One region of the Rhizobium sp. WSM1328 genome, then DNA from elsewhere that is predicted to be linked to it. Evidence: predicted binding sites of a transcription regulator. Region 1 holds the regulator's gene; the other holds the start of a gene.
What was found. The regulator PhoB, encoded in region 1, activates phosphate uptake and scavenging genes when phosphate is short. The targets are predictions, from matches to a motif close to TGTCATNNANCTGTCAT.
Positions count from the first base shown of each region.

Region 1 (8,210 bases):
TGTTGACGGAAGCTGCAGTTGAAAAGGCGCTGGATCACAAGATGAGCAACGTCCCGTATAAGATGATCGGAAAGGATGTCTCGGTTTACTACGGCGAAAAGCGCGCGCTATTCGATGTGAACCTGAACATCCGCGAAAACACCGTAACCGCCCTGATCGGCCCGTCCGGCTGCGGCAAGTCGACCTTCCTGCGTAGCCTCAACCGCATGAACGACACGATCGACGGCTGCCGCGTCACCGGCAAGATCACGCTGGATACCGACGATATCTATGATCCCGATATCGACGTCGTCGAACTTCGTGCCCGCGTCGGCATGGTCTTCCAGAAGCCGAACCCGTTCCCGAAGACGATCTATGAAAACGTCTCCTATGGCCCGCGCATCCATGGCCTTGCCAAGTCGAAGGCCGATCTCGACCAGATCGTCGAGACCAGCCTGCAGCGCGCCGGTCTCTGGAACGAGGTCAAGGACCGCGTGCACGAATCCGGCACCGGCCTGTCGGGCGGTCAGCAGCAGCGCCTCTGCATTGCCCGTGCCGTCGCCGTCAGCCCGGAAGTCATCCTGATGGACGAGCCCTGCTCGGCGCTCGACCCGATCGCCACCGCCAAGGTCGAGGAGCTGATCCACGAGCTGCGCGAGAACTACACGATCGTCATCGTCACCCATTCCATGCAGCAGGCCGCGCGTGTTTCGCAGCGCACCGCCATGTTCCACCTCGGCAATCTCGTCGAGGAGAACGACACCGACAAGATGTTCACCAATCCCGACGATCCGCGCACCCAGGACTATATCATGGGTCGCTTCGGCTGATTTTGGCGTCACCAAGCCTTTCCGTTATTCGAGGATAAAGCCCCATGGCATCGACACATATTTATTCTGCCTATGATGATGATCTGAAGTTCCTGTCCAGGCGGATTTCCGAAATGGGCGGCCTGGCCGAGCAGATGGTCGCCGAAGCCGTACGGGCGCTCGTCAACGGCGATACCGCGCTGGCGCAGAAGGTCATCTCCGACGATGTGATCCTCGATCACGCCGAACGCGAAATCGGCGACAAGGCGATCGTCACCATCGCCCGCCGCCAGCCGATGGCCGCGGACCTGCGCGAAATCATGGGTTCGATCCGCATCGCCGCCGATCTCGAACGCGTCGGCGACCTCGGCAAGAACACTGCCAAGCGCGTCATCGCCGTCCAAAGCACCGGCGTTCCCCGCAAGCTCGCCCGCGGCCTCGAGCATCTGTCCGAGCTGGCGCTCGTCCAGCTCAAGGAAGTGCTCGACGTCTACACCAATCGTTCCGCCGACAAGGCGAATGCGATCCGCGAACGCGACAACGAGATCGACGCGATGTACACCTCGCTGTTCCGCGAGCTCCTGACCTACATGATGGAAGATCCGCGCAACATCACCAGCTGCACGCATCTTCTCTTCTGCGCCAAGAACATCGAGCGCATCGGCGACCACGCCACCAACATCGCCGAGACGATCTATTACATGACGACAGGCGCGCAGCCGGAAGGCGATCGGCCGAAGGACGACAGCGCCAACACCGTCGGCGCGGTCACCGAATAACTGCCCACACCCCGCCGCTTGCGTGCGCGCCCGTCCGGGCGCGCAAAGAGGTCGCAGCCAATTTTTAAATTTGCGCAGGATGCATTGCTTAAATCACCCTGGTTTAAGGATTATGCGCGAGGAGACCGACACGCATGATCCCGAGAGTTGCAGTTGTTGAAGACGAGGAAGCCCTCAGCGTGCTTCTTCGCTACAATCTCGAAGCGGAAGGCTTCGAGGTCGATACCATCCTTCGTGGCGACGAAGCCGAAATGCGGCTTCAGGAGCGCACGCCCGATCTTCTCATCCTTGATTGGATGCTGCCCGGCGTCTCCGGCATCGAGCTCTGCCGGCGCCTGCGCATGCGGCCGGAGACCGAGCGTCTGCCGATCATCATGCTGACGGCGCGCGGCGAAGAGAGCGAGCGTGTCCGCGGATTGTCGACGGGCGCCGACGATTATGTCGTCAAGCCCTTTTCGACCCCCGAACTCGTTGCCCGCGTCAAGGCGATGCTGCGTCGCGCCCGTCCCGAGGTGCTGTCGACGGTGCTGAAATGCGGTGACATCGAGCTCGACCGTGAGACCCATCGCGTCCATCGCAAGACCCGCGAAGTCCGCCTCGGCCCCACCGAATTCCGCCTGCTGGAATTCCTGATGTCGTCGCCGGGCCGGGTCTTCTCCCGCTCACAGCTGTTGGATGGTGTCTGGGGCCACGATATCTATGTCGACGAGCGCACCGTCGACGTCCATGTCGGCCGCCTGCGCAAGGCGCTGAATTTCTCCAACATGCAGGACGTCATCCGCACCGTCCGCGGCGCCGGTTATTCGATGGAAGCCTGAGGGCTTTCATCTGAGCCTGCTGAGCCCTGGCAAAACCCGCGACGTCATCCTCGGCCTTGTGCCGAGGATCTGCGCACGCCAAATGAAGTATTTGAAAATAAAGTTTTTTCCCTCAAGTAGTTGAGGTGATCAGATGCTCGGCACAAGGCCGAGCATGACGGAGGGAAACCTGAGCTTCCATCCGCGCATAAAAAAACGGGCCACTCGGCCCGTTTTCTGCATTCTAACGATGGTCAGCCCGTTCAGCTGGCCCGCGCCGCTGCCCGGCGGCGTTCATTCACCGGCTGGTAGGCAAGCTTCTGGTGATAACCGCAATAGGGCGAATTGTCGGGGGACTCGCAGCCGCAGAAATGGAAGTCATCCTTCAGCGGATCGCCGACCGGCCACTTGCAGGTGCGTTCGGTCAGTTCCGTCAGGCCGAGGCGGCGGGAAATCGGCACCACCACATTGCCTCTCGGCACGTATTCCATTTCCTCGATCGTTTCGATCTCGATCTCTTCCTTCAGCATCGTCGCGCCCTGCTGGCGGGTGACGGTGCGGGTGGTGATGCGAGAGGCGAAGTTCGGCGCGCGCGGCGCCGATGTATTGCGCTTCGGCGTTCGCGCCGCGGTGTTGGTGCCGCCGGCCTTGGCACGGCCGGGAAGGCACAGCCGGTGCACTTTACCGATGACCGCGTTTCGGCTGACACCGCCAAGTTGTGCCGCGATCTGGCTCGCGCTCAGTCCTTCGGCCCAAAGCTTCTTGAGTTTCTCGACCCGCTCGTCTGTCCAGTTCATGCCCTGTCTCCACCTTTTGCGTTGGTGATGGCAGAATCCCTCACCGTTGTCCCGGGAGCTCCGAAACAAGAAACGCTTGATCAATTTTGGTGACTAGTTCCGCCGCATGCAGTCTAGTAATTGATCTTTAACCTAGTGTGAGCCTGACTCCGTGACAAGAGTCGCATGAATCCGGATGAATCGAATTCGTAGTTTTCCCCAACTTGCTGTCCCTGCGTGGCATTTCTGCAATAATGCCTGTTGAAGACTGAAAATGCCGCTGTACACCTGTGCTGCATACGCTAAGGGCGCCGTTTTGTTGACATTGCAGCGCGAAAAGGAAATAGTGCCACTCGCCGCCGCAAGGCGGCATTTTTGATTTTTCGGGCCTGGTTTCCTTAGCCGGAGTCATTGCCCGGCAACTTTGATGGAGATCGCGCCATGGCTGAAGCCGCGCCGCTTTATGACACCTATTCTCGTGCCCCGCTGCGGTTCGAGCGAGGCGAGGGCGTATGGCTGATCACCGAAACTGGCGAGCGATATCTCGATTTCGGCGCCGGCGTCGCCGTCACCTCCGTCGGCCACAGCAATCCGCATGTGGTCGGCGCACTGAAGGAGCAGGCAGACAAGGTCTGGCACCTGTCGAACATCTATGAGATCCCCGGCCAGGAGCGTCTGGCAAAACGGCTGACGGACGCTACCTTCGCCGACAAGGTGTTCTTCACCAATTCGGGCGCCGAGGCGCTCGAATGCGCGATCAAGACGGCGCGCCGCTACCAGTTTTCCAAGGGCCATCCCGAGCGCTTCCATATCATCACCTTCGAAGGCGCCTTCCACGGACGGACGCTGGCGACGATCGCCGCCGGTGGCCAGGAAAAATATCTCGAAGGTTTCGGCCCCAAGGCGCCGGGTTTCGATCAGGTGGCTTTCGGCGACATCGAAGCGGTCCGCGCCGCGATCACCGATGCCACGGCTGGCATCCTCATCGAGCCGGTGCAGGGCGAGGGCGGCGTCCGTCCTGCCACGCCTGAGTTCATGAAGGCGCTTCGCCAGCTCTGCGACGAGAACGGCCTGCTGTTGATCCTCGACGAAGTCCAGACCGGCGTCGGCCGCACCGGCAAGCTCTTCGCCCATGAATGGTCGGGCGTCACCCCCGACATCATGGCTGTCGCCAAGGGCATCGGCGGCGGTTTCCCGCTCGGCGCCTGCCTTGCCACATCAGAGGCCGCCTCCGGCATGAAGGCCGGTACGCATGGCTCGACCTATGGCGGCAATCCGCTTGCCATGGCCGTCGGCAGCGCCGTGCTCGACATCATCCTTGCCGATGGCTTCCTCCAGCAGGTGCGCGACGTAGCACTTGTCTTCCGCCAGGGCCTCGCCTCGCTGAAGGATCGTTATCCCGATGTGATCGAGGACGTGCGCGGCGAAGGGCTTTTGCTCGGCATCAAGGCTGCCGTTCCCTCAGCCGAACTGCTGCAGGCGATCCGCGCCGCCCATCTGCTCGGCGTGCCTGCCGGCGACAATGTCATCCGCCTTCTTCCGCCGCTCGTGGTCACCGCCGAGGAAGCCCGCGAGGGCCTTTCCCGCGTCGAGCGCGCCGCCGAGAGCATTCGCGCCTCCAAGGTCAAGAAGACGGCTTGAAGAAATTGCCGCCTTCGGGCGCAGCACAGGTAAGAAGACGATATGAGCCCTAAACACTTCCTCGATCTTTCGGCGGTCACATCAGCCGATCTCAGAACGATCATGAACGATGCGCTCGCCCGCAAGCAGGCCTTCAAGGCGGGCCAGGGCGACAAGCCGCTCGCCGGCAAGATGCTGGCGATGATCTTCGAGAAGCCGTCGACGCGCACCCGCGTCTCCTTCGACGTCGGCATGCGCCAGCTCGGCGGCGAAACGCTGTTCCTGTCCGGCACCGAGATGCAGCTCGGCCGCGCCGAGACGATCGGCGACACCGCCAAGGTGCTGTCGCGTTATGTCGATGCGATCATGATCCGCACCACCGAGCATTCGCGGCTGGTCGAGCTGGCCCAGCATGCGACCGTGCCTGTCATCAATGCGCTGACGGATGACACCCATCCCTGCCAGATTATGGCCGATATCATGACCTTCGAAGAGCACCGCGGCCCGATCAAGGGCAAGACCATCGCCTGGACCGGCGACGGCAACAATGTGCTGCATTCGCTGGTCGAGGGTGCCGCCCGCTTCGGCTACCGCATGAACATGGCCGTGCCCCTTGGCTCGGAGCCCAAGGATCACTATCTGAACTGGGCCCGCAATGAGGGCGCCGAAATCATGCTTTGCCATGATGCCGACCGTGCGGTCGCCGGCGTCGATTGCGTGGTGACCGATACCTGGGTCTCCATGAATCAGGAACATCGGGCCCGGGGTCACAATGTCTTCCAGCCTTATCAGGTCAACGCGGCCTTGATGGCGAAAGCCGGCAATGATGCATTGTTCATGCATTGCCTGCCCGCTCATCGCGGTGAGGAAGTGACGGACGAAGTGATCGACGGTCCGCAATCCGTGGTCTTCGATGAGGCGGAAAACCGTCTTCATGCGCAGAAGTCGATTCTTGCTTGGTGCCTGGGCGCGATCTGAACCATAATCGGACGTCGCGAGAGACAGACTCGCGACCGCGTGAGCGAAGGGCACGCTGGCCCATCGCTCTGAAACTAGGAGTTAAAAGCCATGGCAGAAGCTGCAGCCGCCCTCGGCCAGTTTGATTTCGCCGGCGATGACCATGTCGTCCCCTTCCAGGTGGAAGGGCTGGATGTGCGCGGCCGCGCCGTCCAGCTCGGCCCGATGCTCGACGCCATCCTCGAGCGTCATCATTATCCCGCACCCGTTGCCCGGCTGCTTGCCGAAGTCGTCGTGCTGACGGTGCTGCTCGGCACCTCGCTGAAGTTCGACGGCAAGTTCACGGTGCAGACCAAGGGCGACGGCCCGGTCGATCTTCTCGTCGCCGATTTCTCGACGCCGGAAAATGTCCGCGCCTACGCCCGTTTCGATCAGGCGCTGCTCAACAAGGCGATCGAGTCAGGTGAAACCGAGCCGGAGCAACTGCTCGGCAAGGGCGTGCTCGCCTTCACCATTGACCAGGGCAAGTTCAGCCAGCCCTACCAGGGCATCGTTCCGCTCGACGGCACCACGCTGGAAGATATTGCCGGCGTCTATTTCCGCCAGTCGGAGCAGATCCCGACGCGCGTCCGTCTTGCCGCGGCCGAACTCTTCGACCGTGACGATGCGGGCAAGCCGCGCCATCGCTGGCGGGCAGGCGGCCTCGTCGCCCAGTTCCTTCCGGAAGCGCCGGAGCGCATGCGCCAGCCGGATCTCCACGGCGGCGACGGCGACACCGGCAGCCGCCCGCACGGCGAGGACGATGCCTGGCTCGAAGCGCGTTCGCTGGTCGAGACCATCGACGCCGATGAACTCACCGATCCGCTGGTCGGAACCGAGCGGCTGCTGTTCCGCCTGTTCCACGAGCGCGGCGTGCGCGTCTACGAACCGCGCGCGGTTTTCGACCGCTGCAGCTGCTCGCGCGACAAGATCAAGGGCGTGCTGAAGGGCTTTTCGGCCGAGGAGATCGAGGCCAGCCAGGAAGATGGCGAAATCGCCGTGACCTGCGAATTCTGCTCGACCACCTACCGCTTCGAGCCGGCCGAACTTCAGCCGGCGGAATAGGCGCGGTTAAGGACACGCACAGCGAACAATAAAAGATTAGCGATGATGCAGCACGGTGACTCGACTTCGCGTAGTCACTGTGCACCTATTCTGTTTCATTGGTTCTGGCCTAAGAAAGCGGATGGGGCGTTGATGAGACTTTTGTTTTTTGTACTCGCGCTCATAGCTGCGATGCCACCAGTGAGCTTGGCTGATGACCAGACAGTCCCATGGAAAGAGGTCGGGGGCTGGAGCGTGGCTGTCGACCCGACTTTAGACAATGGCTGTTTTGTTCTGACTTCCTTTGATGACGACACCATTTTTCGTCTTGGCTTCAATTTCCGCAAAAAGGACAACCCTCTTTACATTCTGCTCGGAAACCCAAACTGGAAATCCTTGGAGAAAGGTAAGCATTATCCCATCGAACTCTCGTTCGACCAGTCTAAACGGACGGCTGATGGGAGAGGTCTGGATCTCGATGGCCTCAAATCATTATGGATTGATTTCGAGGATCCCGACTTGATTGAGGAGTTCGCTGGTAAACTGAGTTTCCGCGCCAGCTTTGGAGGAAAGCAGATTGTGGCTCTCGGTTTGAAAGATTCCGCCAGTGCAGCGGATGAGTTGCTCGCCTGCCAAAAGGCGGTAAACGATGCGGTCGCAAAACATCCGGCGCCGCCACAATCAAAAGATCCGTTCGAAGCAAAGCCAGGCACCCAGGCCTCGGATCCTTTTGACCTTTAGTAGATTGATGACTGGGCAAGCCCGAGGATCTACGACCGAGGGTACGGCGTCCATGCTGGTACTGACTGGAAGGCTGTAGCCGGCCGGATCCACGCGCCGTGCTTGCACCGACGAAACGACCGCGAACCTACGCTCTCAATTAAGCACGCGCAGCAGCCCAGGTGAATCCAGCGAGAAGGCGGGGATGTCGACATCGAACATCTCGCCGTCGTCCGTTTCCATCTGGTAATGGCCGAACATCAGCCCTGAGGGCGTGTCGAGCGGACAGCCGGAGGAATATTCGTAGGTGTCGCCGGGGCTGAGCCGCGGCTGCTCGCCGACGACGCCGGGACCGGTCACCTCGTCCACCTGGCCGTTCTGGTCGGTGATGTTCCAGTAACGATTGACCAGTCGAACGGCTATGCCGGAATTGTTGCTGATGACAATCCGGTAACCCCAGACATAGCGGTCGTCGTCCGGATCGGATTGCTCCTCCAGATAGAACGGCTCGACGACAACTTCGATCTCTCTTGTGAGGGCGCGATACATGCCTTGCACCTTAGTCAAGATATCTTACCCGTATCTTATAAGAGGCCCTGTCCGTCAAGAAACGGAACAATTATCATCGCTGAAATGGCTGTGATCCGAAGGGTTTTCGATCGTTAAGCCTAATTGTCAGTGTTAATTCAG
Region 1 is NZ_CM172788.1:180,552-188,761, forward strand. Features, by position in the region: gene pstB (phosphate ABC transporter ATP-binding protein PstB) at 1-809, shown strand, start outside; gene phoU (phosphate signaling complex protein PhoU) at 854-1,567, shown strand; gene phoB (phosphate regulon transcriptional regulator PhoB) at 1,702-2,385, shown strand; gene AC2444_RS00930 (GcrA family cell cycle regulator) at 2,628-3,161, opposite strand; gene AC2444_RS00935 (aspartate aminotransferase family protein) at 3,582-4,781, shown strand; gene argF (ornithine carbamoyltransferase) at 4,824-5,738, shown strand; gene AC2444_RS00945 (Hsp33 family molecular chaperone) at 5,829-6,821, shown strand; gene AC2444_RS00950 (hypothetical protein) at 6,954-7,541, shown strand; gene apaG (Co2+/Mg2+ efflux protein ApaG) at 7,677-8,069, opposite strand.

Region 2 (8,210 bases), 820 kb from region 1:
ACGAGCGGCAGGCTGGTGGCGGTCCAATGGGCAAGGCATTTGACCAGCACGGTCAGGACCAGGGGCGTTTCCTGAATCAGCATCAGGTCGAGCGATCCGTCGTCGCGTTCGGCCTGGAACAGGCGGTCGAGGCCGAGAAGGGCGGCGAGCAGCGCGCCGATCCAGACGATGGCGGGGCCGATACGCGACAGCAGCTTGAGATCGGGACCAACGCCGAAGGGAATGACGGCGACGATGGTCAGGAAGAACAGCACGCCGATCAGCGCACCGCCGCCAGCGCGAATCGAGAGCTTCAGGTCGCGGAGAAAGAGGGCGGTCATGCGCGGCGGCTCTCTGCATGTGCGGTGGACGGGGTAGCTACGTCGAAAAGCATCAACCCCATACCCCATGATCCACACCGGCAAAGCCCGTCATCTTCAATTCCTGCGAATTCCTCAGCCCCAGCGGCTGATGCGTTGCCGCCAGCACGATGCCGCCCCTTGCCAGATACGCCGTGATCAAATCGGCAAGCAGCCCGTCGGCGTTGGCATCGAGTGCCGCGGTCGGCTCGTCGAGGATCCAGACGGGACGGTGGGCGACGAGCAGTTTGGCGAAGGCTATCCGGCGCTGCTGGCCGGCGGAGAGATAACCGAAGGGAAGGTGGGTGATGCCGGAAAGGCCGACGGCGTCAGCGGCGTCCTCGACGGAAAGGGCGGCAGCGGAGCCTGTATTGCCGAGAAAGCTGCGCCAGAAATCGAGGTTTTCTGCAACCGTAAGTTCGTTCTTCATCGCATTTCTATGACCGAGGTAGTGGCTTACTTCGCCGGCATGTCTGTCTGCCCCGCTCTCTCCATCGTGAAATTTGACGGTGCCTTTTTCCGGCCTGAGGAGGCCGGCCACGACACGCAACAAAGTGGACTTTCCCGATCCATTTCTACCGGTCAGGACAAGCGCCTCGCCGGCTGCCAAGTGAAAGGAAATGTTAACGAAAATGAGATCCTCACCGCGCCTTGCAGCCAGATTTTCGGCGGTGAGATGCATGCGTCGGCTCTTTCTTGGTTTCGGCTCGCGGAGGGGTCAAAAAATGTCCGATTTTGACTGTGCTCGGGTATGGCAAGTTTTTAGGAAATTATCTATAAGACCTGCAACCACGCCAGCGGTCGGCGTGAATTTCATCCTTGCGCCGAACTTGGAGCGTCTGTTCCACGTGCGGACAGCGGAAATGGCCGTACCCGCATCCTGATGTGCATTAAGTGCATAGGCGTTCGCACGACTGTGTTGGCTATCAGAAACGGGGTATCTCGTGTCTAAATCTCTTGACAGTTTCAATTGTCGTTCCACGCTTTCCGTCAACGGGAAGGACTATGTCTATTACAGCCTGCCCAAGGCTGAGGCAAACGGTCTGGCCGGCGTGTCGAAGCTTCCCTATTCGATGAAGGTGCTGCTCGAAAACCTGCTGCGCTTCGAAGACGGCCAGTCGGTCACCAAGGAGCACATCCTGGCTGTCGCCGAATGGCTGAACAACAAGGGTGCGGTCGAAAACGAAATCGCCTATCGCCCGGCGCGTGTGCTGATGCAGGACTTCACCGGCGTTCCCGCCGTCGTCGATCTTGCCGCGATGCGCGACGCGATGGTGTCGCTCGGCGGCGATCCCGAGAAGATCAACCCGCTCGTTCCCGTCGATCTCGTCATCGACCACTCCGTCATCGTCGACGAATTCGGCACGCCGCAGGCCTTCGCCCGCAACGTCGAGCTGGAATACCAGCGCAACGGCGAGCGCTACCGTTTCCTGAAGTGGGGCCAGCAGGCCTTCAAGAATTTCCGCGTCGTGCCTCCCGGCACCGGCATCTGTCATCAGGTCAATCTCGAATATCTCGGCCAGACCGTCTGGACCAAGGAAGAGGACGGCGAGACGATCGCCTATCCGGATACTTGCGTCGGCACCGACAGCCACACGACGATGATCAACGGTCTCGGCGTTCTCGGCTGGGGTGTGGGCGGTATCGAAGCGGAAGCTGCGATGCTCGGCCAGCCGGTCTCGATGCTGCTGCCCGAAGTCATCGGCTTCAAGCTGACCGGCAAACTCAAGGAAGGCGTCACGGCGACCGACCTCGTTCTCACCGTCGTGCAGATGCTGCGCAAGAAGGGCGTCGTTTCGAAGTTCGTCGAATTTTTCGGCCCCGGCATGGACAACATGCCGCTCGCCGACCGCGCGACGATCGGCAACATGGGCCCGGAATACGGCGCGACCTGCGGCTTCTTCCCGGTCGACGGCGAAACCATCAACTACCTCACCATGTCCGGCCGCACGCATGACCGGATCGCCCTCGTCGAAGCCTATTCGAAGGCCCAGGGCATGTGGCGTGAGGGCGACGGTTCCGAGCTCGTCTTCACCGATACGCTGGAACTCGATCTGAACGATGTCGTGCCGTCGATGGCCGGCCCGAAGCGTCCGGAAGGCCGCATTTCGCTTGAGAACATCGCGACCGGTTTTGCCGGCTCGATGGATGCCGACTACAAGAAGCCCGGCCAGTTGAACAACCGCTATGCCGTCGAAGGCACCGACTTCGATCTCGGCCATGGCGATGTGGCGATCGCCGCCATCACGTCGTGCACCAACACCTCCAACCCGTCAGTGCTGATCGCCGCCGGCCTTCTTGCCCGCAACGCCGTTGCCAAGGGACTGAAGACGAAGCCGTGGGTGAAGACCTCGCTGGCACCGGGAAGCCAAGTCGTCGGCGAATATCTCGCCAAGTCGGGCCTGCAGGCCGACCTCGACAAGCTTGGCTTCAACCTCGTCGGTTTCGGCTGCACCACCTGCATCGGTAATTCCGGCCCGCTGCCGGCACCGATCTCGAAGACGATCAACGACAAGGGCCTTATCGTTTCCGGCGTTCTGTCCGGCAACCGCAACTTCGAAGGCCGCATCTCGCCCGACGTGCAGGCGAACTATCTCGCATCCCCGCCGCTGGTCGTCGCTTATGCGCTTGCCGGCACGGTGCAGACGGATCTGACCAAGGAGCCGATCGGCGAGGACCAGAGCGGCAACCCGGTTTATCTCAAGGACATCTGGCCGACCTCGAAGGAAGTTCAGGAATTCATCCTGAAATACGTGACCCGCGAGCTTTACGAAAGCAAGTATGCCGACGTCTTCAAGGGCGACGTCAACTGGCAGGCCGTTCAGATCCCGCCGGGCCAGACCTATGCCTGGGACGACAATTCGACCTATGTGCAGAACCCGCCCTACTTCGTCGGCATGGGCAAGAAGGGCAGCGGCGTTTCCGACATCAAGGGCGCCCGCGTCCTCGGCCTGTTCGGCGACAAGATCACCACCGACCACATCTCGCCCGCCGGTTCGATCAAGGCGGCATCGCCGGCCGGCGCCTACCTCATCGACCACGACGTCGCCGTTGCCGACTTCAACCAGTACGGCACGCGCCGCGGCAACCATGAAGTGATGATGCGCGGCACCTTCGCCAATATCCGCATCCGCAACCACATGCTCGGCCCGAACGGCAAGGAAGGTGGCTACACCATCCATTACCCGTCGAAGGAAGAGACCTCGATCTACGACGCCGCGATGCAGTACAAGCAGGAAGGCGTGCCGCTCGTCATCTTCGCCGGTGTCGAATATGGCAATGGCTCCTCCCGCGACTGGGCTGCCAAGGGCACCAACCTGCTCGGCGTCAAGGCGGTGGTCGCCCAATCCTTCGAGCGCATCCATCGCTCGAACCTGGTCGGCATGGGCATCATCCCCTTCGTCTTCGAAGAGGGCACGACCTGGCAGAGCCTCGGCCTCAAGGGCGACGAACTCGTCACCATCGAAGGTCTGGAAAAGATCAAGCCACGCGAGAAGAAGATCGCCAGGATCACCTATGGCGACGGCACCGTGAAGGAGGTTCCGCTGCTGTCGCGCGTCGATACGCTCGACGAGGTAGTCTACCTCAACAATGGCGGCATCCTGCAGACGGTTCTGCGCGACCTCGCTGCCTGATTTTTAAGACACTCACATGATAATGGCCGCCGGAGAGCAGTTTCCGGCGGTTTTTCTTTGCGGCGACAGTCTTTAAACGGGGCTCACGATGATTTGTTTTACGCAAGTTCCCGTCTAGCTACGTCTCACCCGTTCGTGACTTTTCGTTTGAACCCGGAAGGATTATTCGTACGTTCATATGTCAGGGCCTCCGGTTCCAACATGCCGTCGGCGCTGAAAAAGAGGTGCAGGTGAATGTCCCCCCGTTTTTTGATTCCGCTGATCGCCGGCGTTGTTCTCTCGGGCCCGTTGCAGGCCGAAGACGGCACACCGAAAGGTGTCGTCGAACTCTTCACGGCGCAGGGCTGCTCCTCCTGTCCTCCTGCTGATGCCGCTTTCCGCAAGCTGGTGAACCAGGGCGATGTCATCGCGCTCGCCTATCATGTCGATTACTGGAACTATCTCGGTTGGGCCGATACGCTGAGTTCCAAGGAAAATACCGAGCGGCAGTATGGCTATGCCAAGACAATGGGCCGCAGCAACGTCTACACGCCGCAGGCGATCGTCAATGGACGCGGCCATCTGGCCGGCGCCGATCTCAATGGCATCAACAGCCAGATCGACACCTATAGCAGCGAAGGCAATGGGCTGACCGTTCCGATCAGTGCCGCGATGCGCGGCGATGAGCTGGAGATCAAGATCGGCGCGGGACAGGGCAAAGCCAATGTCGTGATGGTCTATTTCGACAAGGAAAAGACCATCGACGTCGAAAAGGGCGAGAACAGCGGCCAGAAGATCTCCTATCTCCACAGCGTCACCAATGTCGAAACCGTCGGCATGTGGGACGGCAAGGCGACCAGTCTGACGCTGCCGGCCAGCGTGCTGCAGCGGCCGCAGCTCGAGGGCTGCGCGATTCTGCTTCAATCGGCAACCGCAGACGGCGATCCGGCTGCGATCCTTGGCGCGACCGTGGTGATGGCTGGCAAAAATATCTGAAATTTCATCCGGCTGCGGATGAAATGCTGGGGCGGCCCGGCCGAGCGTATTCGGGGCTGGGGTTAAGGTCGATACGCTCCGCCGGGCCCTTTGGCGCGCTGGCGCCAAACTGGAGCTCATAAATCTCCTGCAAATGAGGCGCTGTTTTGACTGAAATGCGGCGCTGCGGAGAAAGCGTTGGCCTGCCCAGCGCCCTTGCCCGAGAGACGCGCGGCGCTGTAGTGCGGCTGAATGTGACAGCCGGCACTCTTGCAATTTGCGGCAGCTCGGGCAAACTGTCACTCTCCTGTCATATGTGGAGGCCTTGTGAGACTGATGACAGATCAGCCGGATTTGCGACACGGCGAAAGCCGTTCCGTCGACCACAGTTCCTCAGTCGTCGTCGATCTCAGGGAATACAAGCAAAGCAAGGACCCGCTTCCGGTGACCTTCCACCGGCGCGAACTGGACGCGATCCTCTGGATCTACGGTCGGATGGTCGGTGATGGTGAATGGCGCGACTACGCCATCGATCACCTGAAGGACAGGGCGGTCTTTTCCGTTTTCAAGCGTTCCGGTGAAATGCCGCTCTTCCGCATCGAGAAAAACCCGAAGCTCGCCGCCAAGCAGGGCGCCTATTGCGTGATCAGCGTCAACGGCACGATCCTGAAGCGCGGTCACGAGCTGAACCAGGTGCTGAAGGTCTTCGACAAGGCCCTGAAGCTCGTCGACAAGTAAACCATATCAGCCGTTAAACAGCGTGCCGGGATAGGTCGACGGGTCCGGATCTGCGCTCATACCCTCACCGAGGGCGCGCTGCATGAACATCGTATCCAGCCAGCGGCCGTGTTTGTAGCCGGTGCCCTTCATCAGACCAACCTCCTCGAAGCCGGCCGTGCGATGAAGCGCGATCGAGGCGGGGCTGGCGCCGCCGATGACGGCTGCCATCTGACGAAAGCCGAGGGTGGTGCAACGGATGATCAGTTCGGCGAGCAGCGCCTTGCCGATGCCGCGGCCGCGGGCTTGCGGCGCCAGATAAATCGAATCCTCGACCAGCCAGCGATAGGCAGGACGCGTGCGGAAGGCCGAGGCGTAGGCGTAGCCGAGCAAGGCCCCGTCCGTGCCGATGGCTGCGATATAGGGATATTGCTGGCCGACGATGGCCGCAAAACGTTGCGCCATCTCGGCCTCGGAGGGCGGGACGATCTCATAGCTCGCGACGCCGTTCAGGACCGATTCGCGATAGATATCGGCAATGGCGGGAATATCGGCGTTCGAAGCATCGCGCAGGAGGAAGGACATTTCAGCAGCATATCCATAAGGGCGGCAGGGGCTTTCTAAAACCATTCCGTGAAAGCCTGCGCAACAAAAAAGGCGGCCGAAGCCGCCTTTTCGATCTCAGTCTGCCCTGCTTATTTACGGTTGCCCATGAACTGCAGCAGGAACATGAAGAGGTTGATGAAGTCGAGATAGAGCGTCAGCGCACCCATGATCGCCTTGCGGCCGGCCACGGCGACGTCATCGGCTTCCAGGTACAATTCCTTGATCCGCTGCGTATCGTAGGCCGTGAGGCCTGCGAAGATCAGTACGCCGAGTACCGAGATCGCGAACTGCACGGCGGACGACGCCAGGAAGATGTTGACGATCGAGGCGATGATCAGGCCGAAAAGACCCATCATCAGGAACGAGCCCATCGCCGACAGATTACGCTTTGTCGTGTAGCCGTAAAGCGACAGCGCGCCGAACGAGGCGGCGGTGACGAAGAAGGTCTGAACGACGCTCTGACCCGTGTAGATCAGGAAGATCGACGAGAGCGACAGGCCGACGAGCGCGGCGTAGACCGCAAAGGTCGTCTGGGCGGCGGCCACCGTCATCGTATTGATCCGGAAGCTCAGGAAGAACACCAGAGCCAGCGGCGCCAGAATGACAACCCACTTCAGCGGGCTTACATAGATCGCCTGACCGAAAGCGGTCAGCTCACCATTGGCGAAGGCGAATTGGAACGACAGATATGCGGCCACACCGGTGATCGCCAGACCCAGCGCCATCAGGTTGTAGACCTTGAGCATATAAGCGCGCAGGCCTTGATCAATCATCTCGCCGGTCTGAGCGCGGCTTTGATAGTTACGAAGATCAGCCATAGTTTCCTCTTACAAGCTCCGATGGAAATACGGTGTCGGGGTTTTCGACCCGGGCGCCGCTGCGGAGCTCCAGCATGCCTGCGGATAATATGAGGCTTTCGCCCTTTGCAAACAAGAGGCTTGCAAAGGCTCGATCGGTTAAATCGCCGTAAGGTGAAGGGTTTGGGTGCCGCTGCCCGGTCAAAGCTCGCGCAAGACGGGTGCCGCCTTCTGCCCGAGGATGCGCCAGGTGCCGATCAGGCCGATGCCGACGGTCAGGACGAGCGCGGTGACAAGCGTCAGTCCCGCGACGTCGGGCAGAAAGGTCGAGGGCAGACGCATGATGCGGGCGACGATGAACCAGGCGGCGACGCTGCCGGCGATCAGCGCGAAGATCGCAGTCGCGAGGCCGAGGATTAGATATTCGTAGCTGAAGGCGCGGATCAGCATGGCGCGCGTGGCGCCGAGCGTCTTCAGCACCACCGCGTCGTGGGTGCGCGCCCGGTTTCCGGCGGCAAGCGCGCCGGCAAGGACGAGGATGGAAGCGAAAAGGGCGACGGAGGCCGCAGCGCGGATCGCGGTCGCGAGCTGTGCGACCAGCTGGTTGACGATATCGATCGCGTCCTTGACGCGCACACTGGTGATCGTCGGATAGGTGTTGGTGACGGTTTTCAGGATCGCCGCATCTTCGGCCGGTGTCGAAGAGGGATCGGTCAGGGTCGCCAGCCACGCATGCGGGGCGCCGCGGAAGGTATTCGGCGAGAAGACCATGACGAAATTGATCGACAGCGATTCCCACTCGACGCGGCGCAGATTAGCGATTTTCGCCGTGATGTTGCGGCCGAGCACGTTGACGGTGACTTTATCGCCGATCTTGAGGCCGAGCTCATGTGCCTCTTCCGAGGAGAAAGAGACGAGTGGCTCGCCGCTGTAATCCTTGTCCCACCATTTGCCTTCGGTGAGGGCGGCGTTGTCAGGCAGGGTTTCGGCATAGGTGATGCCGCGATCGCCGTTCAGCACCCAGCGGCCGGCGGCCGGCACGTTCATCTTGGTGACGTCCTCGCCGTTGAAGGCGATGATCCGGCCGCGCAGCATCGGCACTTCGACGAGCTTGCCCTGCGGCGCCTGGCCCTGGACGAGATCGCGGAAGGCGCCGACCTCGG
Region 2 is NZ_CM172788.1:4,120,725-4,128,934, reverse strand. Features, by position in the region: gene ccmB (heme exporter protein CcmB) at 1-320, opposite strand, end outside; gene ccmA (heme ABC exporter ATP-binding protein CcmA) at 373-1,020, opposite strand; gene acnA (aconitate hydratase AcnA) at 1,283-3,973, shown strand; gene AC2444_RS20530 (DUF1223 domain-containing protein) at 4,208-4,948, shown strand; gene AC2444_RS20525 (DUF2794 domain-containing protein) at 5,264-5,665, shown strand; gene AC2444_RS20520 (GNAT family N-acetyltransferase) at 5,672-6,229, opposite strand; gene AC2444_RS20515 (Bax inhibitor-1/YccA family protein) at 6,340-7,068, opposite strand; gene AC2444_RS20510 (ABC transporter permease) at 7,249-8,210, opposite strand, start outside.
Region 2: the regulator PhoB is predicted to act here: its motif matches at 5,225-5,241, upstream of AC2444_RS20525 (DUF2794 domain-containing protein).